DNA from 2 places in the Clostridioides sp. LIBA-2809 genome. Region 1 is predicted to be linked to the other one. Evidence: a T-box and tRNA genes for the amino acid it is inferred to sense, from the RefSeq annotation. Region 1 holds a T-box; the other holds one or more tRNA genes.
What was found. The T-box of region 1 lies ahead of asnS (asparagine--tRNA ligase). A T-box ahead of a tRNA ligase gene usually reads a tRNA of that ligase, here a tRNA-Asn.

Region 1 (11,056 bases):
GCTAATATAAATGCTATTATAAATGGTGTAAGCAGTGACATTAATAAACTTACCATTCCAAAAAAATATTTATAGTTATCAATAACTTTAATCAAGATGTATGAAACAACCACAGTAAGTACAATATTTAAATAAATTTTCTTGTCTTGCAAAATAACACAACCTTTCTTATATTTGTTAAATTTAAATATATCTAAATTTAAGTTCAAGTTAACATTTATAGCTTATTATACAATAAAAAGCAGTATTAATATAGTATGATTAATATGAAATTATAAATACATTAAAATTTTATATTTATGATTAAAAATAATGAAAATTAATTAAGTTATGTCTATATATAACTTAATTCTAAAAAAAGTGATGTCTTTAATTAAAATAAATTTGTTATAATCTAAAATTTGTATAAGAAGTTATCTTTTCTTATTTTTTAAAATATATATTTCATTTAATTATGACAAATAAAGATAAAAATTAAATATTTTAGAGGTAATTTTACTTTGATATAGAATTTTAGAATAATGCTATACAAATGTATTGTATTATTATTTTTTATATTAAAAATAGTAATAACGTATCTATATACATTTAGAAAATTATTGTTTAGAAGGAGTAGAACTTATGATAAAAAAAGAAATAGGTAATTTTAAAGGTACTAGTGATTATGTGGTATCACCAGAATTAATGGCATCAGTTAACGTTGCTATTGCTCTTGAAAAACCACTTTTGATTAAAGGCGAGCCTGGGACAGGTAAGACTATGCTTGCACAAGCAATTTCGAATGAACTAAAAAAAGATTTAGTAATTTGGAATATAAAGTCAACTACAAAAGCTCAAGATGGTCTTTATGTATATGATACTGTTCAAAGACTCTATGATAGTCAATTTGGAGGAGAAGGAGTAGATGATATTAGTAAGTATATAAAACATGGTAAATTAGGGGAGGCATTTAGTTCAAAACAACAAGTAATTCTTTTAATAGATGAAATAGATAAAGCAGACCTCGAATTTCCAAACGACCTACTTTGGGAATTAGATAAAATGGAGTTTTACATAAATGAAACAAAAGAAACTGTAAAGGCTAAACAAAGACCAATAGTTATTATAACCTCAAATGCAGAAAAAGAACTTCCAGATGCATTTTTAAGAAGATGTATATTCCATTATATAGAATTTCCTGATAGAGAAATGATGGAAGAAATAGTCAAAGTACATTTCGATAAAGTAGAAGAACATCTATTAGAACAAGTAATGACTACTTTTTATTGGATTAGAAGCTTAAAAGAGATACAAAAAAAACCTAGTACATCTGAATTAATAGATTGGATACAAGCATTAACTTTGAGTGGAATTCCTATTGAAAAAATAGAGCAAGAAGTTCCTTTTGCAGGAATACTGCTTAAAAATAACGAGGATATTGAATCTATGCAAAGACGTTTGTAGTTAATAGGAGCTGGATAATTATGTTTATTAAATTTTTTTATTTATTGAGGGCAAGAGGATTAGAAGTATCTTTAAATGAGTGGATGACTTTAATTGAAGCACTGGATAAAGGTCTTTGTTATTCAAGCTTTTCAAATTTTTATTATCTTTGTAGAATGATTTTAATAAAAAGTGAAAGTAATTTTGATAAGTTTGATGCAGTGTTCTTAGAGTATTTTAAAGGAATAGAGCACCAAGAAGAAATTCCAGAAGAAATCATGAATTGGCTTAATAAAGCAGATATAATTCTAGAAGAATTTGAAAGAGTGGAGCAAAATCCAAATATAAATCTTGATGACTTGAGGGCTAAACTGGAAGAACGTATAAAAGAGCAAGATTCTCCACATAATGGAGGAAATTATTGGATAGGTACAGGAGGTACTTCTGAATTAGGTCATTCAGGAAAGGGACAAACTGGTATACGTATAGGGGGAAATTCAACCTATGGAAGAGCTGTTTTGGAAGTCGCAGGAGAAAGAAAATATAGAGATTTTAGAGATGATGAAGTTTTAAATATGCGTCAATTTCAAGTTGCCCTAAAAAGGCTTCGTCAATTCTCTACTAAAATAGATGCACCAAAAACAGAACTTGACTTAGATAAGACTATTGAAGAGACTTGTAATAATGCTGGGTATTTGAAGTTATTTTTTGAGAAGCCTAGAAAAAATACAGTGAAGCTTTTATTACTTATGGACTCAGGTGGCTCAATGAGGGGATATAGCACTTTATGTAATACATTATTCCAGTCTGTAAGTAAATCAAATCATTTTAAAGATGTAAAAGTATATTATTTTCACAACTGTCTTTATGACAGATTATTTACAACACCTGAATGTTGGTTAAGTAAGTCTATTGATACTGAATGGATATTACAAAATATAGATAAAAACTATAAAGTTATAATTGTGGGAGATGCTTCTATGTCACCTTCTGAGTTACTTAATATTGGTGGTAATTATCGTGGACCATATAATTATACTCCTGGAATAGAATGGCTAAAAAGATTTAAAAGAAAGTACAGTAAAATTGTATGGTTGAATCCAGAGTTGAGAGATGGATGGGATTCAATTAGTTATTGGTATCAGACTCAAAGATTAATACAAAGTGAATTCAATATGTTTCCATTAACTGTAAAAGGTTTGGAGAAAGCATTAAAAAATTTAATGGTGTCAAGATAAAATAAAGAATGATGGTATAATTTATTAAAAATTGTACCATCATTCTTTATTTTAGATTAGTCGCTAGAAAAGTAGAAGTATTTATGAATAGCATTGAGGAGTATAATTGAAATTCAAAAATTATATACTACGATACATTTTAGACCTACAGAAAACATATACATTAATAATAATTTTAGAAATCGAGGTGATTATAATAAATTATGAATTAATTGTAAAATACAATGGAGATATATTGAGGTTAGAACAAGAATTAGGTGTTTCAGTAGAGATACTTAATTCATCATATGCAATAATAACATCAAGTAATGAAGAAGATATAAATACACTTTTGACTTATCCAGAAATTGAATTTATAGAAAAACCTTTCATATTACAAACTCAAGATGTGCAAAGTTTCTCAAGCACAGGAATAACAGGTTTTAAGAATAGAACTGGTTTAACTGGAAAAGGAACTATAATTGGTATAATCGATTCGGGAATAGATTATACTCTACCTGTATTTAGAGATAGTGATGGAAGGTCTAAAATATTATATTATTGGGATCAATCTATTCAGGGAAATCCACCAGAAGGTTTTAGAGAGGGTACATTATATACTAATGAAGATATAAATAATGCAATAGCTGGAAATATGTATATACCTATTTCAACAACTAGTTTACATGGGACACATGTTGGAGGTATTTGTGCAACTATTGCAAGTGATGCTAGGATAATAGTGGTGAGGGTTGGAAATATACAGACAGATGTTTTTTCAAGAAGTACAGAATTTATGAGGGCAATTAAATTTATTTTAGATAGAGCATTAGAATTAAGAATGCCTGTTACATTAAACATAAGTTATGGAAGTAATGAAGGTTCGCATAGAGGAACATCCTTATTTGAACAATATATAGATGATATGTGTTTATTTTGGAAGAATAATATAGTTGTAGCGGCTGGAAATAATGCAGATAAAGGTGGTCATAAGAGAATTAGATTACAGAATAATACTGCAGAAGAAGTAGAGTTTGTAGTTGGAGAAGGGGAACGTATATTAAATATAAATATATGGCCAGACTTTGTTGATGATTTTAGTGTACATTTGGTAAGCCCATCAAATAGTCAAACACAATCAATTTCTCTGACTTCAGGTGAAATAAGAAATACTTTGGGTGAAACTAGGGTAACTGGTTATTTTTATCCTATAGCTCCATATTCTCTTACAAGGAGAGTTACCTTACAACTAAGTTCAAATACACAAATAAACCCAGGTTTGTGGAGAATTGTATTTGAGCCAATAGACATTGTAACTGGAAATGTAAATATATATTTGCCAACTTCTGAAGGATTAAATAGAAATACTAGATTTCTTATTCCAACTCAAGAACTTACTGTAACGGTTCCTGGGACAGCAAGTAGAGTTATAACAGTAGGCAGTTTCAATTCAAGAACAGATATAGTATCCATATTTTCTGGAGAAGGAGATACACAACTAGGTGTATTTAAGCCAGATTTATTGGCTCCAGGAGAAGATATAATATCATTTTTACCAGGAGGTACAAGTGGCGCATTAAGTGGAACTAGTATGGCTACTCCTCATGTTACAGGTGTTTGTTCATTGTTTATGGAGTGGGGAATTGTAAATGGAAATGATTTATTTTTATATTCTCAGAAATTAAGAGCACTACTTTTAAGAGGGGCAAGAAGGCTAAGTAATCAATCCTATCCAAATAATTCATCAGGATTTGGGTTTTTAAATTTAGCAGATATAGATTTGTACACTCTATCTAGTATAAATCAAGATTTAGAGACCGATGATATTGGATATAGAAGTATTAATAAATCATTTAAAGATGAAGAAAATAATTATAAACTTGTAGATGGTTATAATAACAATATAAAAAATGATATTAAATCAGATAGTTTTTGCAATGAGGATATGAATAGGCAAAGTGGAATTTTAGCAGGAATAAATATAATTCATACTCCTGAATTTGAAGGAGAATTAAATGCTTTAGGTATGGGTTCTGGTTTTATTAAATTAAGTGATTCATTAGGCATACTACCTATAGATGCTTCTGATTATAACAGTATACAAAGAATATTGGAACTTCCATCGATTATAAGGTCAGAATCAACTATAAAGATGTCATTACTTGGAACCATTAACCAAGGAACTTTTGGTGGTATAGTTGCAACAGAAGAGATAGGTGTAAATTTCTTTAAAAACAATCCAAACATTACGATAACAGGAAGAGGTACTCTAATAGCAATTGCAGATACAGGAATAGACTATCTACACAGAGATTTTATTTATCCAGATGGAACTTCAAAGATAGTATATTTATGGGATCAAACAAAAGAAGGAAGTCCTCCTGAAGGTTTTTATATTGGAACAGAATATACACGAGAAGATATAAATAGAGCTATAGCAGACAATGACCCTAGTTTATCTCAGGATGAAGTTGGCCAAGGAACGATGTTAAGTGGTATATGTGCAGGACTGGGAAATGTAAATAGTGAATATGCAGGAATAGCAGAAGATGCTGAATTGATAATAATAAAACTTGGTAAGCTAGATGGTTTTTATAATAGTGCAATGCTATTTGCTGCATCTCAGTATGCATATAAAAAAGCTTTTGAACTTGGAAGACCATTGGTTATAAATGTATCTTTGGGTAGTAGCAGTCTAGCTGGCTTAACTAATAGAAGTAATAGTGAAAAAGCATTCTTTACTAGAGGTTTATGTATAACAGCAGGGGCAGGAAATGAGGGCAATACACAAACACATACATCTGGAAGTATACCACATGCAGGAGGTTCTGTTGATATTGAGTTGGAGTTGAGTGAAGATGAAGAAGAATTATCATTAGAGCTTTGGTTAAACAAGCCAGATAAGGCAGATGTAATAATAGTATCGCCTTCAGGTGAAGAGAGTAAAAGTGTCGGTGTATCAAGTTACAATAGAGTGACTGGTTTATTTGATTTAGAAGGAACTGATTATTTCATAACATATGTATACCCAACTACTTTTTCAGGTCAGCAGTTTACTAATATTACTTTGAAAAATGCTAAAAGAGGAGTATGGAAAATTAGACTAGTTGGAGTTTATATTATAAATGGTATATACAATTTATACTTGCCAAACAGAGTGCTTTTAAAAAGTGGAACTAGATTTAGACAGGTTGACCCTTTTTATACTATAAATTATCCTGCCATTCAAGATGATTTAATAACTGTAGGAGCATATAACACTATTAATAATAGTTTATGGCAAAGTTCATCAAGAGGTCCAACTATTGAAAATAGATTGAAGCCAGATTTAGTAGCACCAGGAGTGAGTATAATCGCCGCTTATCCTGGCAATACATACGCAACTATAACTGGTACAGCAGCAGCGAGTGCACATGTTGCAGGAGCTGCTGCAATGTATTTTCAATATACTTTTGCTGATGGAAGATATCCAAATCAAGCATATGTTCAAAAAGTAAAAACATTTATGCAAGCTGGAGCTAGAAAAAATTCAAATACAGTGTATCCAAATACAAGTGCTGGATATGGAGCATTAGATGTTAGGGGCATGTTTGATGTATTAAGGTAGGGGGGGAGTTATGGAAAAATCTTATTGTATAATTTATCAAGGTGATATAGAGACTGCACTCCAAGAAAATGGTATAAATAGGTATATGGTTTTAAATAGTCAGCTTGTAGTAATATATGTGCCTATAGATTTTGATGAAACTATTTTAAATAACATATTGCAAGTAGCGTGGTGGGAGGAATCTGCCCCTATGAGTAGTTTGATTGATATAACTAACAATGTAAATAATGGAGAAACTATTACCACAGCTGCTGAAACTGAGTATATATATGAAAATCCATACAATGATATAACAGGAAGAGGAATTTTGTTGGCAGTTATAGATTCAGGTATAGATTACTTGCATCCTGATTTTATAAATGCAGATGGAAGTAGTAAAGTTTTAAGTTTATGGGACCAAGAAGCAAATACAAATCCACCACCAGAAGGTTTTATTTTTGGAAGTGAATTTACAAGAAGTGAGTTAAATATAGCCATAAGTAGAAATGATGGGAGTTTAAGCCAAGATAATATAGGTACTGGAACTTTAGCTTCTGGTATATTGGTTGGAAATGGGAGGGTAAATTCACAATATAGAGGTATTACTACAGAATCGGACTTAATAGTGGTTAAATTGAAATCATATACAGATACTTATTATGCTGGAAGGATAAATTACAGTGTTTCGGATTTTCTAGCAGCTATAACATATGTTACTAATATAGCAAGGACAGAAAATAAGCCTATAATAATAAATTTAACTATTGGAGTTAAATCAGGTGCTGTAGCAACTACTTCTATATTAGATACTTTTAATATCTTGAGTAGTGCTGGTGTAGTAGTAGTGAGTGGTGCAGGGAATCAAGGTAATACAGATATTCATTATTCTGGTAGATTTAGCAGTGTAGGTGAAGTGCAAGATGTAATAATACAAGATGGAGATGATTATGCACTTGATATAACACTAAACACAAATGGCCCAGATAAAATAGGCGCACAAATAATATCTCCTTCAGGTGAAGTTAGCCATGATATAAGATATTCTCCAGATTTTTATGTATATAGAGGAAAATTTAACTTAGAAAATACTACTTATGCAATGCGATTTATTTATCCATATATTACTTCTGGAAAAGAAAACCTGGAGATAAAATTAAGCGATATAAAGCCTGGAGTATGGACTTTAAGATTGACTTCGGAACTTGTAATAGGAGGAGAATATGATATATATTTACCAAATAAAAACCTGATAGCTCCAGATACAAGATTTTTAGACCCTGATTCAATTGCTACAATAACGATGTACGCTGCTAGTGATGATGTAATCACAGTTGGCACATTTAATAATAAAACTGATAGTATGTGGATTGGTTCTTCAAAAGGGCCAATTAGAGGAAGAGGAATTAAACCAGATATAGTAGCGCCAGGTGTAGATATAATATCTACATATAAAAACGGGACATATAATACAGGCACAGGTACAGGCATTAGTAGTTCTATAGTTAGTGGTGTCTTAGCTTTATTAATGGAATACTTAGAAAAACAAGATAATATACCAAGGTTATCATTATTTACACAAGTTTTAAAAACGTATTTAATACTGGGAGCTACAAAACTTGATATATATACATATCCTAATGTATCACAAGGATATGGAATTTTAGATTTGAAAAATACAATTCAACAGATAGCAAATACCTTGTAAATAAAAAATTATATTTTATGAATAGTTGAATTTTGTTATATAGTTTATATATTAAAAAATGGTATCAGAAATCAATATTAAAATAAAAAAATAGTTGTATATTCTTTGTATAGGAAATAAAAATTTTGTATAAAAATAGGAATTAATTTTGTATTTTAAATATATATTATTAATTTAAAATCATTATAACTTCGACTTATGAATTTAATTTGAAAAATTGCTAAAACTATTACAAAATAAATAATAGAGGTGATAGTTTTGGAAAATAAAAAAGCAAGAGCATTAAAAGGAAAAGATAATAAAAGACTTAGAAGTCCACTTTTAGTTGGAAATGAGTCAACAGCAGCATGGGCTGATGTTGAAAAATTAAAACCTCATAGTAAAGTTTCAATACCTTCACTTAATAGTGTTGAAGAAGCAAAAGATTGGGTTGACAATGGAAGTAAGTTATAAAAGTTATAAGATTAAATAATGAAAATGAGTATTTATTGTGATTTTGTAGAGTAGTATGCTTTGAAGGTTTATATTGCTTTGAAGATTTGTAGTTAGTTTAATGAGCAGGGTACTACTCTACTTTTTTTATAAACATCAATAAGTATCAATTATATAAATTTATTGACTAAAAATTTATAAATTGGTATAATTTTGTTAATTAGCGGAAATAATATAAGATAAATACTGTGAAGAGAAGAGTAGATATAAAATGTAGTTTTAGCGAGTTGAGGATGGTGAGAGCTCAATACGAGGTTTATATTGAAGAACATCTTGGAGTTTCTAATCGAAAGCTTGTTTAGTAAGTAGACTTAGACGGAAGGCACCGTTATAGGCTTTAAGCATTGCTTAACTAAGAGGTCATTTATGACAATTAGGGTGGTACCGCGAGAGTAATAGTCTTTCGTCCCTTTATATAGGGATGAAGGGCTTTTTTTATTGAAATTATATTTAGAAGAAATTAATAACAATTATACTAGGAGGATTTAAAATGCAAAAGGAATTTATAACAGTAAAAGAATTGTACAGAGACAAAGAGCAGTACATAGGAAAAACTGTAAAAGTAGCTGGATGGATAAGAACATCTAGAGTATCTAAGAACTTTGGATTTATAGAGTTAAATGACGGAAGTTTCTTTAAAAATATGCAAATAGTATTTGATGAGAAAGTAGAAAATTTCAAAGAAATAGGGAAATTAGCAATAAGTTCATCTATACTTGTAGAAGGAGAATTAGTGTCTACAGAAGGAGCTAAACAACCAGTAGAGATACATGCAAAAAGTATAGTAGTAGAAGGCGAATCAGATAGTTCATACCCACTACAAAAGAAAAGACATACACTTGAATATCTAAGAACAATAGCACATTTAAGACCAAGAAGTAATACTTTTTCAGCTGTATTTAGAGTAAGATCAATAGCTGCATATGCTGTACACAAATTTTTCCAAGAAAGAAACTTTGTATATGCACATTCTCCAATCATAACAGGTAGTGACTGTGAAGGTGCAGGTGAAATGTTTAGAATAACAACTATGGATTTAAATGATATTCCAAAAACTGAAGATGGAAAAATAGACTATGCTCAAGATTTCTTTGGAAAAGAATCCAATTTAACAGTTAGTGGGCAATTAAATGCCGAAATAATGGCACTTTCTTTTAGAAATGTTTACACTTTTGGACCTACATTTAGAGCTGAGAACTCTTACACAGGAAGACATGCTTCAGAATTCTGGATGATAGAGCCAGAAATAGTTTTTGCGGACCTTGAAGATAACATGGAACTTGCAGAAGACATGATAAAATATGTTATAAGTTATGTTTTAGAAAATGCTCCTGAAGAAATGGAATTCTTTAATAGTTTTATAGATAAAGGCTTGTTAGAAAGATTAAATAAGATAGTAAACTCTGAATTTGTTAGAATAACATATACTAAAGCAGTAGAGTTATTGATTGAGTCAGGTCATGAATTTGAGTATCCAGTTGAGTGGGGATGTGACCTTCAAACTGAGCATGAAAGATATATAACAGAGCAAATATACAATTGTCCAGTATTTGTAACAGATTATCCAAAAGATATAAAAGCATTCTATATGAGAATGAATGAAGATGGTAAAACTGTTAGAGCAATGGATTTATTGGTTCCTGGTGTTGGAGAAATAGTAGGAGGTTCTCAAAGAGAAGAAAGAGAAGATGTTTTACTAGATAGAATTCATGAAATGGGATTAAGAGAAGAAGATTACTGGTGGTATCTAGAACTTAGAAAATTTGGTACTGCTACTCACTCTGGATTTGGTCTTGGTTTTGAAAGAATAATTATGTATATGACAGGTATGTCTAATATAAGAGACGTTATACCTTTCCCAAGAACTCCTAAAAATGCTGAATTCTAATAGTTATAAATTATAGTATAACTATATAATTTTAGGCATAAAAATAGTAAATAACTTGTATATTATCTAGTTTGGATATATGCAAGTTATTTTTATTATATTTGTAAATATATGATTTAATTAATTCTATTTTGCAATACAACATAATAAAATATTAGCGTTGGGAGGGGATAAGATGTGTGAATTTTGCTTTATTGAATTTAATGTGGATAATGTAGAGGTATTTGATAGGATTAAGAATTTATTTTCCTATATAGCAAATATAAAAAGTGATTGTATACAAATTAATGATTTAGAATATTATATTTTAGAAAGAGTAGATGAATTTTATTATAAAGAAGAATTAGATTATTTTTGGTGGCCAACAGAGGAAGAAAATAAAATATTTTGGGAGAAATATAAACTGTTGGATGAAGAAAAAAGACAAGAGCATTTGAACTCTGTTCCATGGGATTTTGAAACTGTATTTTCTGAAATTGGTATAGGTGATTATACAATAGAAGGTTGTAAAATGATTGGAGAAAAAACTTCAAAACTTTATTTTAATCCCATAGGATATCCTTATGGAGGGAGTGAAGTGCTTCAAGAAGCATTAAAAGCTTTTGGAGTAGTTATAGTTAATGTGCTAGGATAACGTTTGTTATGATATACTATAAATGATAAAGCGATTTTGGAAAATTATAAAAATAAATGCGATTTACAGACTGGTTTTATACTAAAAGATATAAGGGGATAGTATAAAAATA
Region 2 (11,056 bases), 1.8 Mb from region 1:
TAACTGAGCGTTCAGTTACTTGACGTAGACCCGAAACCGGGCGACCTACCCATGAGCAGGATGAAGCGAAAGTAAAATTTCGTGGAGGTCCGAACCCACGAGCGTTGAAAAGCTCGGGGATGACTTGTGGGTAGCGGTGAAATTCCAATCGAGCCCGGAGATAGCTGGTTCTCCCCGAAATAGCTTTAGGGCTAGCCTCAAGGTGAGAGATACGGAGGTAGAGCACTGAATGTCCTAGGGGGTATTGCACCTACCGAAGACTATCAAACTCCGAATGCCGTCATCTTATACTTGGGAGTCAGACTGTGGGTGATAAGATTCATAGTCGAAAGGGCAACAGCCCAGATCGTCAGCTAAGGTCCCTAAATGTAAGTTAAGTGGTAAAGGATGTGGGATTGCACAGACAACCAGGATGTTGGCTTAGAAGCAGCCACTCATTCAAAGAGTGCGTAATAGCTCACTGGTCGAGTGATCCTGCGCCGAAGATTTCCGGGGCTAAAACTTACTACCGAAGCTACGGCATCATTATGATGGGTAGGGGAGCTTCCCATACGGGTTGAAGCATGACCGTAAGGACATGTGGACAGTATGGGAGTGAGAATGTTGGCATGAGTAGCGAGATGTGGGTGAGAATCCCACAGGCCGTAAACCCAAGGTTTCCAGGGGAAGGTTCGTCCGCCCTGGGTTAGTCGGGACCTAAGCTGAGGCCGAAAGGCGTAGGTGATGGACAACAGGTTGATATTCCTGTACTACCGATAACCGTTTGAGAGATGGGATGACACAGTAGGATAAGCTAAGCACACTGTTGGTTATGTGTGCCCAAGCATTGAGGCAGTCAGAGTAGGTAAATCCGCTTTGATAATGCTGGGATGTGATGGGGAGCGAAATTTAGTAGCGAAGTAGCTGATTTCACACTGTCAAGAAAAGTCTCTATCGAGGTTAAAGGTACCCGTACCGCAAACCGACACAGGTGGGTGAGGAGAGTATCCTAAGGCCCGCGAGAGAACTGTTGTTAAGGAACTCGGCAAAATGACCCCGTAACTTAGGGATAAGGGGTGCCACCATCCGGTGGCCGCAGAGAATAGGCCCAAGCGACTGTTTACCAAAAACATAGGTTTCTGCTAAGTCGCAAGACGATGTATAGGAGCTGACGCCTGCCCGGTGCTGGAAGGTTAAGGGGATCTGTTAGAGCAATCGAAGCAGTGAACTTAAGCCCCAGTAAACGGCGGCCGTAACTATAACGGTCCTAAGGTAGCGAAATTCCTTGTCGGGTAAGTTCCGACCCGCACGAAAGGCGTAACGATTTGGGCACTGTCTCAACAACAGACTCGGTGAAATTGTAATTCCGGTGAAGATGCCGGATACCTGCGACAGGACGGAAAGACCCCATGGAGCTTTACTGTAGCTTGACATTGGGTCTTGGTACTACATGTACAGGATAGGTGGGAGGCTTTGAAACCAGGACGCCAGTTTTGGCGGAGCCATCCTTGGGATACCACCCTTGTAGTACTGGGACTCTAACCATAGGCCATGAATCTGGTCTTGGGACACTGTCAGGTGGGCAGTTTGACTGGGGCGGTCGCCTCCCAAAAGGTAACGGAGGCGCTCAAAGGTTCTCTCAGTACGGTCGGAAATCGTACGTAGAGTGTAAAGGCAAAAGAGAGCTTGATTGCAAGACATACAGGTCGAGCAAGGATGAAAATCGGACTTAGTGATCCGGTGGTTCTGCGTGGAAGGGCCATCGCTCAACGGATAAAAGCTACCCTGGGGATAACAGGCTTATCTCCCCCAAGAGTCCACATCGACGGGGAGGTTTGGCACCTCGATGTCGGCTCATCACATCCTGGGGCTGTAGTAGGTCCCAAGGGTTGGGCTGTTCGCCCATTAAAGTGGTACGCGAGCTGGGTTCAGAACGTCGTGAGACAGTTCGGTCCCTATCCGTCGCAGGCGTAGGAAATTTGAGAAGACCTGTCCTTAGTACGAGAGGACCGGGATGGACGTACCTCTGGTGTACCAGTTGTTCTGCCAAGGGCATGGCTGGGTAGCTATGTACGGAATGGATAAGCGCTGAAAGCATCTAAGCGCGAAGCCAACTTCAAGATAAGATTTCCCACCGCAAGGGTAAGACCCCAGAAAGACTATCTGGTTGATAGGTCGAAGGTGTAAGTGCAGCAATGTATTTAGCTTATCGATACTAATAGGTCGAGGACTTGACCAAATTATTTGATGTTCATTCAGTAAAATATATGTGTAGTTTTTAGAGTGTTAACTCTATGTAAAGTACTAACTTCAATTAATATGGTATATATCATAAAAAACAATTACTATTTAGTACTTTAAAACTATTGACATTTAAAAATAAAGATGTTAATATAATACTTGTCTTATAAATAGGCAATATGTGGTTATAATAGCAAAGAGGATACACCTGTTCCCATTCCGAACACAGAAGTTAAGCTCTTTAGCGCTGATGGTACTTGGTGGGAAACTGCCTGGGAGAGTAGGACATAGCCACGTGGATATTCCAAGGTAGCTCAACGGTGGAGCAACCGGCTGTTAACCGGTAGGCTGTGGGTTCGAGCCCCACCCTTGGAGCCAAAAAAGCCGAAGTGGCGGAACTGGCAGACGCACAGGACTTAAAATCCTGCGGGACTTACCTCTCGTACCGGTTCGATTCCGGTCTTCGGCACTTATAAAACAATATCGCGGAGTGGAGCAGTTGGCAGCTCGTCGGGCTCATAACCCGAAGGTCGTAGGTTCGAGTCCTGCCTCCGCAACCATTAAAATATTAAAATGGCTCGTTGGTCAAGAGGTTAAGACACCGCCCTTTCACGGCGGTAACAGGGGTTCAATTCCCCTACGAGTCACCAATTAAATATGCGGGTGTAGCTCAATGGTAGAGTTCTGGCCTTCCAAGCCAGCTGTGAGGGTTCGATCCCCTTCACCCGCTCCAAAAATGGGACCATAGCTCAGCTGGGAGAGCACCTGCCTTACAAGCAGGGGGTCACAGGTTCGAGCCCTGTTGGTCCCACCATTTGCGGCCTGGTAGTTCAGTTGGTTAGAATGCCAGCCTGTCACGCTGGAGGTCGAGGGTTCGAACCCCTTCCAGGTCGCCAAAACAAAAAATGCTGGTGTGGCTCAACGGTAGAGCAGCTGACTTGTAATCAGCAGGTTGTAGGTTCGATTCCTATCACCAGCTCCATGTAAAATTAATACGGAGGATTTCCCGAGCGGCCAAAGGGGGCAGACTGTAAATCTGTTGTCATCGACTTCGGTGGTTCGAATCCACCATCCTCCACCAAAAAAAATGCGCGGATGTGGCGGAATTGGCAGACGCACTAGACTTAGGATCTAGCGCCATTGGCGTGGGGGTTCGACTCCCTTCATCCGCACCATTTTTATTTAATTTGTACATATATAATTGTGGGTGCATAGCTCAGCTGGATAGAGCAACGCCCTTCTAAGGCGTGTGTCCGGGGTTCGAATCCCTGTGCGCTCACCACATATATTGGGGATTAGCCAAGTCGGTAAGGCACATGACTTTGACTCATGTATGCGTAGGTTCGAGTCCTGCATCCCCAGCCATTAAAATTAGGTTCATTAGCTCAGCTGGCAGAGCACCTGACTCTTAATCAGGGTGTCCCGAGTTCGATCCTCGGATGAATCATTGTGAAGTAGAATATGGAGAGGTGTCCGAGTGGTTTAAGGAGCTGGTCTTGAAAACCAGTGACTTCGAAAGGGGCCGTGGGTTCGAATCCCACCCTCTCCGCCAAATGCCCAGATAGCTCAGTCGGTAGAGCAGGGGACTGAAAATCCCCGTGTCGGTGGTTCGATTCCGCCTCTGGGCACCAAAATATGGCGGTATAGCTTAGTTGGCTAGAGCGTTCGGTTCATACCCGAAAGGTCATAGGTTCGACTCCTATTACCGCTACTAAAATTTAATGTGGGCCATTAGCTCAGTTGGTTAGAGCGCCCGGCTCATAACCGGTAGGTCTGGGGTTCGAGTCCCTGATGGCCCACCACATTAAATTAAGCAAATAACTTCGAGGTGTAGCGCAGTTTGGTAGCGCACATGGTTTGGGACCATGGGGCCGGGGGTTCGAGTCCCTTCACCTCGACCAATTAAGGTGGGTATAGCTCAGTTGGTTAGAGCGCCAGATTGTGGCTCTGGAGGTCGTGAGTTCGACTCTCATTATCCACCCCAACTAATATGGTCTATTAGCTCAGTCGGTAGAGCACCTGACTTTTAATCAGGGTGTCCCGCGTTCGAGTCGCGGATAGATCACCAAAAGGCGGCGACATAGCCAAGTGGTAAGGCAGTGGACTGCAACTCCTTGATCCCCAGTTCGAATCTGGGTGTCGCCTCCAATATATTCCAAGGTAGCTCAACGGTGGAGCAACCGGCTGTTAACCGGTAGGCTGTGGGTTCGAGCCCCACCCTTGGAGCCAAAAAAGCCGAAGTGGCGGAACTGGCAGACGCACAGGACTTAAAATCCTGCGGGACTTACCTCTCGTACCGGTTCGATTCCGGTCTTCGGCACTTATAAAACAATATCGCGGAGTGGAGCAGTTGGCAGCTCGTCGGGCTCATAACCCGAAGGTCGTAGGTTCGAGTCCTGCCTCCGCAACCATTAAAATATTAAAATGGCTCGTTGGTCAAGAGGTTAAGACACCGCCCTTTCACGGCGGTAACAGGGGTTCAATTCCCCTACGAGTCACCAATTAAATATGCGGGTGTAGCTCAATGGTAGAGTTCTGGCCTTCCAAGCCAGCTGTGAGGGTTCGATCCCCTTCACCCGCTCCAAAAATGGGACCATAGCTCAGCTGGGAGAGCACCTGCCTTACAAGCAGGGGGTCACAGGTTCGAGCCCTGTTGGTCCCACCATTTGCGGCCTGGTAGTTCAGTTGGTTAGAATGCCAGCCTGTCACGCTGGAGGTCGAGGGTTCGAACCCCTTCCAGGTCGCCAAAACAAAAAATGCTGGTGTGGCTCAACGGTAGAGCAGCTGACTTGTAATCAGCAGGTTGTAGGTTCGATTCCTATCACCAGCTCCATGTAAAATTAATACGGAGGATTTCCCGAGCGGCCAAAGGGGGCAGACTGTAAATCTGTTGTCATCGACTTCGGTGGTTCGAATCCACCATCCTCCACCAAAAAAATGCGCGGATGTGGCGGAATTGGCAGACGCACTAGACTTAGGATCTAGCGCCATTGGCGTGGGGGTTCGACTCCCTTCATCCGCACCATTTTTTATTCAATTTAATAAACGAGCGGGAATAGTTCAGTGGTAGAGCGCAACCTTGCCAAGGTTGAAGTCGCGAGTTCGAATCTCGTTTCCCGCTCCAAATTTTGTGTTTATATTGTAATGTGGGTGCATAGCTCAGCTGGATAGAGCAACGCCCTTCTAAGGCGTGTGTCCGGGGTTCGAATCCCTGTGCGCTCACCACATATATATTGGGGATTAGCCAAGTCGGTAAGGCACATGACTTTGACTCATGTATGCGTAGGTTCGAGTCCTGCATCCCCAGCCAAATAACATGGTCTATTAGCTCAGTCGGTAGAGCACCTGACTTTTAATCAGGGTGTCCCGCGTTCGAGTCGCGGATAGATCACCAATGGAGAGGTGTCCGAGTGGTTTAAGGAGCTGGTCTTGAAAACCAGTGACTTCGAAAGGGGCCGTGGGTTCGAATCCCACCCTCTCCGCCAGATGCCCAGATAGCTCAGTCGGTAGAGCAGGGGACTGAAAATCCCCGTGTCGGTGGTTCGATTCCGCCTCTGGGCACCAAAGTATGGCGGTATAGCTTAGTTGGCTAGAGCGTTCGGTTCATACCCGAAAGGTCATAGGTTCGACTCCTATTACCGCTACTAAAATTTAATGTGGGCCATTAGCTCAGTTGGTTAGAGCGCCCGGCTCATAACCGGTAGGTCTGGGGTTCGAGTCCCTGATGGCCCACCACATTAAATTATGAATACATGGTGGGTATAGCTCAGTTGGTTAGAGCGCCAGATTGTGGCTCTGGAGGTCGTGAGTTCGACTCTCATTATCCACCCCAACTAATATGGTCTATTAGCTCAGTCGGTAGAGCACCTGACTTTTAATCAGGGTGTCCCGCGTTCGAGTCGCGGATAGATCACCAAAAAGGTGGCGACATAGCCAAGTGGTAAGGCAGTGGACTGCAACTCCTTGATCCCCAGTTCGAATCTGGGTGTCGCCTCCAATAAAACATGCGCTCATAGCTCAACTGGATAGAGTGTCTGACTACGAATCAGAAGGTTAGGGGTTCGAGTCCCTTTGGGCGCACCATATAAACATCGAGGGATTATAGCTCAGCTGGGAGAGCACCTGCCTTACAAGCAGGGGGTCACAGGTTCGAGCCCTGTTAATCCCACCAGTGCAAACCTCTAGTAATTTTACTAGAGGTTTTATTTTTGATTAAAAAAGTTTTTATATTTAGGAGGTAAGAAACTTGTATATAATAATAGGAAATGAAATAGTTGATAGCGAAGAACTAAAATTAACTATAGATAAAAATAGCAAATTTAAAGTTGAAAAAGATTTAAGTAAAAGTACAAAAAGGGAAGATGTAATTGCATATCAGTTGAGTATAGATTTGAATTACTTAGATACTATTATAAGCGAACAATATGATTCTGTTAACTTATCTGATGAAGAAAAATTTGATGAATATATGACTTTATCTGATGAACTTGCACTAGATTTAGAAGAATTTATGCCAAAATACACAATAATAAATGCTAGAGCATATAAATTAGATGAGGTAGATGGAGTCGTAAAAATAATCTTGGCTATAGCTTATGCGGATTTAGGTCATTTAAAACTTTCAGATGTAGTGAAGAGGGTATCTAGACAAATAGATTAGGGTATGAACGATATTAAAAAAATATATAAAATCTTACGTAAAGATGAAAATAATTATGTAAACATAAGAAAAAACAGTATAAAATCAAGTCAATTGTAGAAATTTTCACATAAATTTGCCTGAAATTCCATAAAAAATGCCTTAATTTTAGTGAGGTAAATTGAGTTTACACAGTCTAAAAATTACTTATATTTATAAATTTATCTTATTAATTAAGGAACTTGCTTAAACATCTTCAAAAATAAAGTATTTTAGTCTATAATCTTTAATATTACACAAACAATAAAGGAGAAGAATAGAGTATGCTTAAAAAGTTTAATAAAATACTAGTAGCTAATAGAGGCGAAATAGCTATAAGAATATTTAGAGCCTGTTCAGAATTGGGGATAAAAAGTGTTGGTATATATAGTAAAGAAGATAAATATGGATTATTTAGAACAAAAGCAGACGAATCATATTTGATAGGGGAAGGCAAAGGGCCAATAGATGCGTATCTAGACATGGATGGGATAATTGACTTGGCGAAGAGAAAAAAAGTTGACGCGATACATCCAGGATATGGTTTTCTAGCAGAGAATGCAGAGTTTGCTCGTAAATGTGAAGAGAATGGAATTACTTTTATAGGGCCATCATCTAAAGTAATGAATATGATGGGAGATAAGATAAACTCTAAGAAAATCGCAAAAGAAGTTAATGTTCAAACTATACCAGGTGTAGAAAAAGCAATAAAGAGTACTGAAGAAGCAAAAGAAGTTGCAAATAAAATAGGTTATCCTGTTATGATAAAAGCATCTAATGGTGGTGGCGGTAGAGGGATGAGAATTGTACACCGCGAAGAAGACTTAGAGATTGAATATGAAACTGCTTGTAGCGAATCAAGAAAAGCTTTTGGAGAGGATATCATATTTATAGAAAAATATATAGCTGATCCAAAACATATAGAAGTTCAAATATTAGGAGATAACTATGGAAATATAGTTCACTTGTACGAAAGAGACTGTTCAGTTCAAAGAAGACATCAAAAAATAATAGAATATGCACCAGCTTTTTCATTAGATGATAAAGTAAGACAAGAAATATGTGAAGATGCAGTCAAATTATCAAAGCATGTAGGCTATGCTAATGCAGGAACATTAGAATTCTTAGTAGATGCAAATGGCGGACATTATTTTATAGAGATGAACACAAGAGTACAGGTTGAACATACTGTAACAGAGATGGTTACAGGAATAGATATAGTTCAAAGTCAAATACTAATAGCTCAAGGTTATAGTTTAGATAGTGAAGAAATCAATATAAAATCACAAGATGATGTAGAAATAAGAGGGTATTCTATTCAATGTAGAATAACTACAGAAGACCCTAAGAATAAATTCATGCCTGATACAGGGAAAATTCAAGTGTATAGAACTGGTTCAGGATTTGGTATAAGACTAGATGGTGGAAATGGATTTACAGGTGCAAATATAAGTCCTCACTATGATAGTTTACTAGTTAAAACAATTTCTTGGGATAGAACATTCCAAGGAGCAATAAATAAAACTATAAGATCAGTAAAAGAGCTTAGAGTTAGAGGAGTTAAAACTAATGTAGGATTCTTAGTTAATGTTTTAAATAATCCTATATTCTCAAATGGTAAATGTAGCACTAAGTTTATAGATGAAAATCCAGATTTATTTGAAATAACAGAAAGTAAAGACAGAGGAACAAAATTACTTCAATTCATAGGGGATGTAATTGTAAATGATAATGCTTGTAAAGAAAAACCATTATTTGATGCATTACATGACCCAAGAATGGATAAAGATGGCTCAAAGGCAGAAGGAAGTAAAATACTTTTTGATAAGTTAGGTAAATCTGCATATATAGAAAAGATAAAAAATGATAAGAAATTATTGCTAACAGATACAACAATGAGAGATGCACATCAATCATTATTAGCAACAAGAATAAGAACATATGATTTATTAAAAGCTGCTCAGCCAACAGAAAAATATCAAAAAGATTTATTCTCACTTGAAATGTGGGGTGGAGCTACTTATGATGTTGCATATAGATTTTTAAAAGAATCACCTTGGCGTAGATTACAAAAGCTAAGAGAAGAAATACCAAGTATAATGTTCCAAATGTTGCTTAGAGCATCAAATGGAGTTGGATATAAAAATTATCCAGATAATGTAATAGAAGAATTTACAAAAGAATCTGCTAAACAAGGTATAGATGTATTTAGAATATTTGACTCATTAAACTGGGTTGAAAATATGAAGCCATCTATAAATACAGCTTTAGAAACTGGAAAAATTGTTGAAGCAACTATGTGTTATACAGGTGATATACTAGATAAAACTAAAACTAAATATAATCTAGAATATTATATTAAGATGGCACAAGAATTAGAAAGTTTAGGAGCAGATATAATAGCAATAAAAGATATGTCAGGACTTCTTAAACCATATTCAGCTTACACTCTAGTTAAAGAGTTAAAGAAAAATATAAAAGCACCAATACATTTACACACTCATGATACAAGTGGAAATGGTGTAGCAACTTGTTTAATGGCATCAGAAGCTGGAGTAGATATAATTGATGCTGCATTAGAATCTATGGCAGGACTTACAAGTCAACCATCACTTAATGCTATAGTAGAGGCTCTTAAAAATACAGAAAGAGATACAGGTATAGATTTATTTGGATATGATGAGTTAGGAAAATATTATAAGGACTTAAGAAAAGTTTATAGCAAATTTGAAAGTGACTTAACTAACTCTTGTGCAGAAATATATAATTTTGAAATACCAGGTGGTCAATATACAAACTTAAAACCTCAAGCTGATAGTTTAGGATTAGTTAATAGATTTGACGAAGTTAAAGAAAAATATAAAGAAGCTAATGAAGTTGTAGGGGATATAATAAAAGTAACTCCATCTTCAAAGGTTGTAGGAGACTTAGCTATCTTTATGACTAAAAATAAATTAGATAAAGACAATATAATTGAAGAAGGTAAAAACTTATCATTCCCAGATTCTGTTGTGGACTACTGTAAAGGTATGATTGGTCAACCAGAAGGTGGAATACCAAAAGATTTACAAGAAGTAGTTTTAAAAGGCGAAGAAGCTATTACAGTAAGACCTGGTTCATTATTACCAGCAGAAGATTTTGATGAAATAGCTAAATATCTAGATGAAAAATATGACATAAATGCTAATATAAGAAATGTTATAAGTTATGCTTTATATCCAAAAGTTTATGAGGATTATATCAAACATTTACAACACTATAATGATATATCTAAACTTGAAAGTGATGTATTCTTCTATGGCTTAAATAAAAATGAAGAATGTGAAGTAGAGATAGAAGAAGGTAAAGTATTAACAATAAGATTAGTTGAAATCGGTGAAGTTAAGGAAAATGGATTTAGAACTATAGGATTTGAATTGAATGGAATGGTTAGAGAAGTAGAAATAAAAGATAGAAACTTCTCTGGTAAAATTCATAATGTTGAGAAAGCTGATATGAATGACCCTCTTCAAATTGGAGCAAGTATACCAGGAAAAGTTATAAAAATAATGGTTAAAGAAGAAGATGAAGTAAAAGCTAATCAACCACTAATAGTTATAGAAGCTATGAAAATGGAGACTATAATAGTTGCTAAGACTGATGGAGTAATTAAGTCAATCAAAGTAAAAGAAGATGATATGGTTGAAGATAAACAATTATTAATGATAATGAAATAATTGAATTAAGATAATTAAAAAAACACTCTAAAACATTTAATAAAAAATGTTTTAGAGTGTTTTTATTTATTTAAATTAAATTTTTGTTAAAAAAAAGAGGAAAATTACATCCATATGTAGAAATAAAGCTAGTAAGGAAAATGTTATCTAAAAATTCTAAAAATAATAAACATTTTCTGGACTATTTCTTAGGAAATAACAGCTAAGAGAAAATACATAAATTTAAAAGGTGGGTGCTTATATGAAGGTTTATGATAGTAAAATGTTGAGAAATGTAGCGGTATTAGGACATAGCGGATGTGGAAAAACAAATCTAATCGAAACTATAGCTTACACAGCAAACACTAATAAGATACCTAAATTAACAGACAAGGTAAATATGACTTATAGTATGGGATTAATACCTATAGAGTATAATGATTATAAGTTTAACTTATTGGAT

Region 2: it has a tRNA-Asn gene. The T-box ahead of asnS (asparagine--tRNA ligase) is inferred to sense a tRNA for this amino acid. The anticodon was not compared.

Annotation. Positions count from the first base shown of each region.
Region 1 covers NZ_CP197004.1:2,487,358-2,498,413, reverse strand. The annotation lists gene ACTG44_RS11880 (AI-2E family transporter) at 1-152, opposite strand, end outside; gene ACTG44_RS11875 (AAA family ATPase) at 622-1,443, shown strand; gene ACTG44_RS11870 (vWA domain-containing protein) at 1,464-2,660, shown strand; gene cspBA (bifunctional germination protease/germinant receptor pseudoprotease CspBA) at 2,848-6,246, shown strand; gene cspC (bile acid germinant receptor pseudoprotease CspC) at 6,257-7,930, shown strand; gene ACTG44_RS11855 (CDIF630_02480 family spore surface protein) at 8,189-8,383, shown strand; T-box leader at 8,602-8,836, shown strand; gene asnS (asparagine--tRNA ligase) at 8,913-10,310, shown strand; gene ACTG44_RS11845 (hypothetical protein) at 10,486-10,944, shown strand.
Region 2 covers NZ_CP197004.1:32,973-44,028, forward strand. The annotation lists rRNA gene ACTG44_RS00165 (23S ribosomal RNA) at 1-2,218, shown strand, start outside; rRNA gene rrf (5S ribosomal RNA) at 2,401-2,517, shown strand; tRNA gene ACTG44_RS00175 (tRNA-Asn) at 2,524-2,598, shown strand; tRNA gene ACTG44_RS00180 (tRNA-Leu) at 2,604-2,689, shown strand; tRNA gene ACTG44_RS00185 (tRNA-Met) at 2,705-2,780, shown strand; tRNA gene ACTG44_RS00190 (tRNA-Glu) at 2,796-2,870, shown strand; tRNA gene ACTG44_RS00195 (tRNA-Gly) at 2,880-2,953, shown strand; tRNA gene ACTG44_RS00200 (tRNA-Val) at 2,959-3,034, shown strand; tRNA gene ACTG44_RS00205 (tRNA-Asp) at 3,040-3,116, shown strand; tRNA gene ACTG44_RS00210 (tRNA-Thr) at 3,128-3,202, shown strand; tRNA gene ACTG44_RS00215 (tRNA-Tyr) at 3,217-3,301, shown strand; tRNA gene ACTG44_RS00220 (tRNA-Leu) at 3,312-3,395, shown strand; tRNA gene ACTG44_RS00225 (tRNA-Arg) at 3,426-3,502, shown strand; tRNA gene ACTG44_RS00230 (tRNA-Gln) at 3,510-3,585, shown strand; tRNA gene ACTG44_RS00235 (tRNA-Lys) at 3,595-3,667, shown strand; tRNA gene ACTG44_RS00240 (tRNA-Ser) at 3,684-3,772, shown strand; tRNA gene ACTG44_RS00245 (tRNA-Phe) at 3,776-3,851, shown strand; tRNA gene ACTG44_RS00250 (tRNA-Met) at 3,858-3,931, shown strand; tRNA gene ACTG44_RS00255 (tRNA-Ile) at 3,946-4,022, shown strand; tRNA gene ACTG44_RS00260 (tRNA-Pro) at 4,045-4,121, shown strand; tRNA gene ACTG44_RS00265 (tRNA-His) at 4,128-4,204, shown strand; tRNA gene ACTG44_RS00270 (tRNA-Lys) at 4,213-4,288, shown strand; tRNA gene ACTG44_RS00275 (tRNA-Cys) at 4,295-4,368, shown strand; tRNA gene ACTG44_RS00280 (tRNA-Asn) at 4,375-4,449, shown strand; tRNA gene ACTG44_RS00285 (tRNA-Leu) at 4,455-4,540, shown strand; tRNA gene ACTG44_RS00290 (tRNA-Met) at 4,556-4,631, shown strand; tRNA gene ACTG44_RS00295 (tRNA-Glu) at 4,647-4,721, shown strand; tRNA gene ACTG44_RS00300 (tRNA-Gly) at 4,731-4,804, shown strand; tRNA gene ACTG44_RS00305 (tRNA-Val) at 4,810-4,885, shown strand; tRNA gene ACTG44_RS00310 (tRNA-Asp) at 4,891-4,967, shown strand; tRNA gene ACTG44_RS00315 (tRNA-Thr) at 4,979-5,053, shown strand; tRNA gene ACTG44_RS00320 (tRNA-Tyr) at 5,068-5,152, shown strand; tRNA gene ACTG44_RS00325 (tRNA-Leu) at 5,162-5,245, shown strand; tRNA gene ACTG44_RS00330 (tRNA-Gly) at 5,270-5,344, shown strand; tRNA gene ACTG44_RS00335 (tRNA-Arg) at 5,369-5,445, shown strand; tRNA gene ACTG44_RS00340 (tRNA-Gln) at 5,455-5,530, shown strand; tRNA gene ACTG44_RS00345 (tRNA-Lys) at 5,539-5,614, shown strand; tRNA gene ACTG44_RS00350 (tRNA-Ser) at 5,617-5,705, shown strand; tRNA gene ACTG44_RS00355 (tRNA-Phe) at 5,709-5,784, shown strand; tRNA gene ACTG44_RS00360 (tRNA-Met) at 5,791-5,864, shown strand; tRNA gene ACTG44_RS00365 (tRNA-Ile) at 5,879-5,955, shown strand; tRNA gene ACTG44_RS00370 (tRNA-His) at 5,976-6,052, shown strand; tRNA gene ACTG44_RS00375 (tRNA-Lys) at 6,061-6,136, shown strand; tRNA gene ACTG44_RS00380 (tRNA-Cys) at 6,144-6,217, shown strand; tRNA gene ACTG44_RS00385 (tRNA-Arg) at 6,227-6,303, shown strand; tRNA gene ACTG44_RS00390 (tRNA-Val) at 6,316-6,391, shown strand; gene ACTG44_RS00395 (hypothetical protein) at 6,467-6,880, shown strand; gene ACTG44_RS00400 (pyruvate carboxylase) at 7,183-10,614, shown strand; gene ACTG44_RS00405 (elongation factor G) at 10,856-11,056, shown strand, end outside.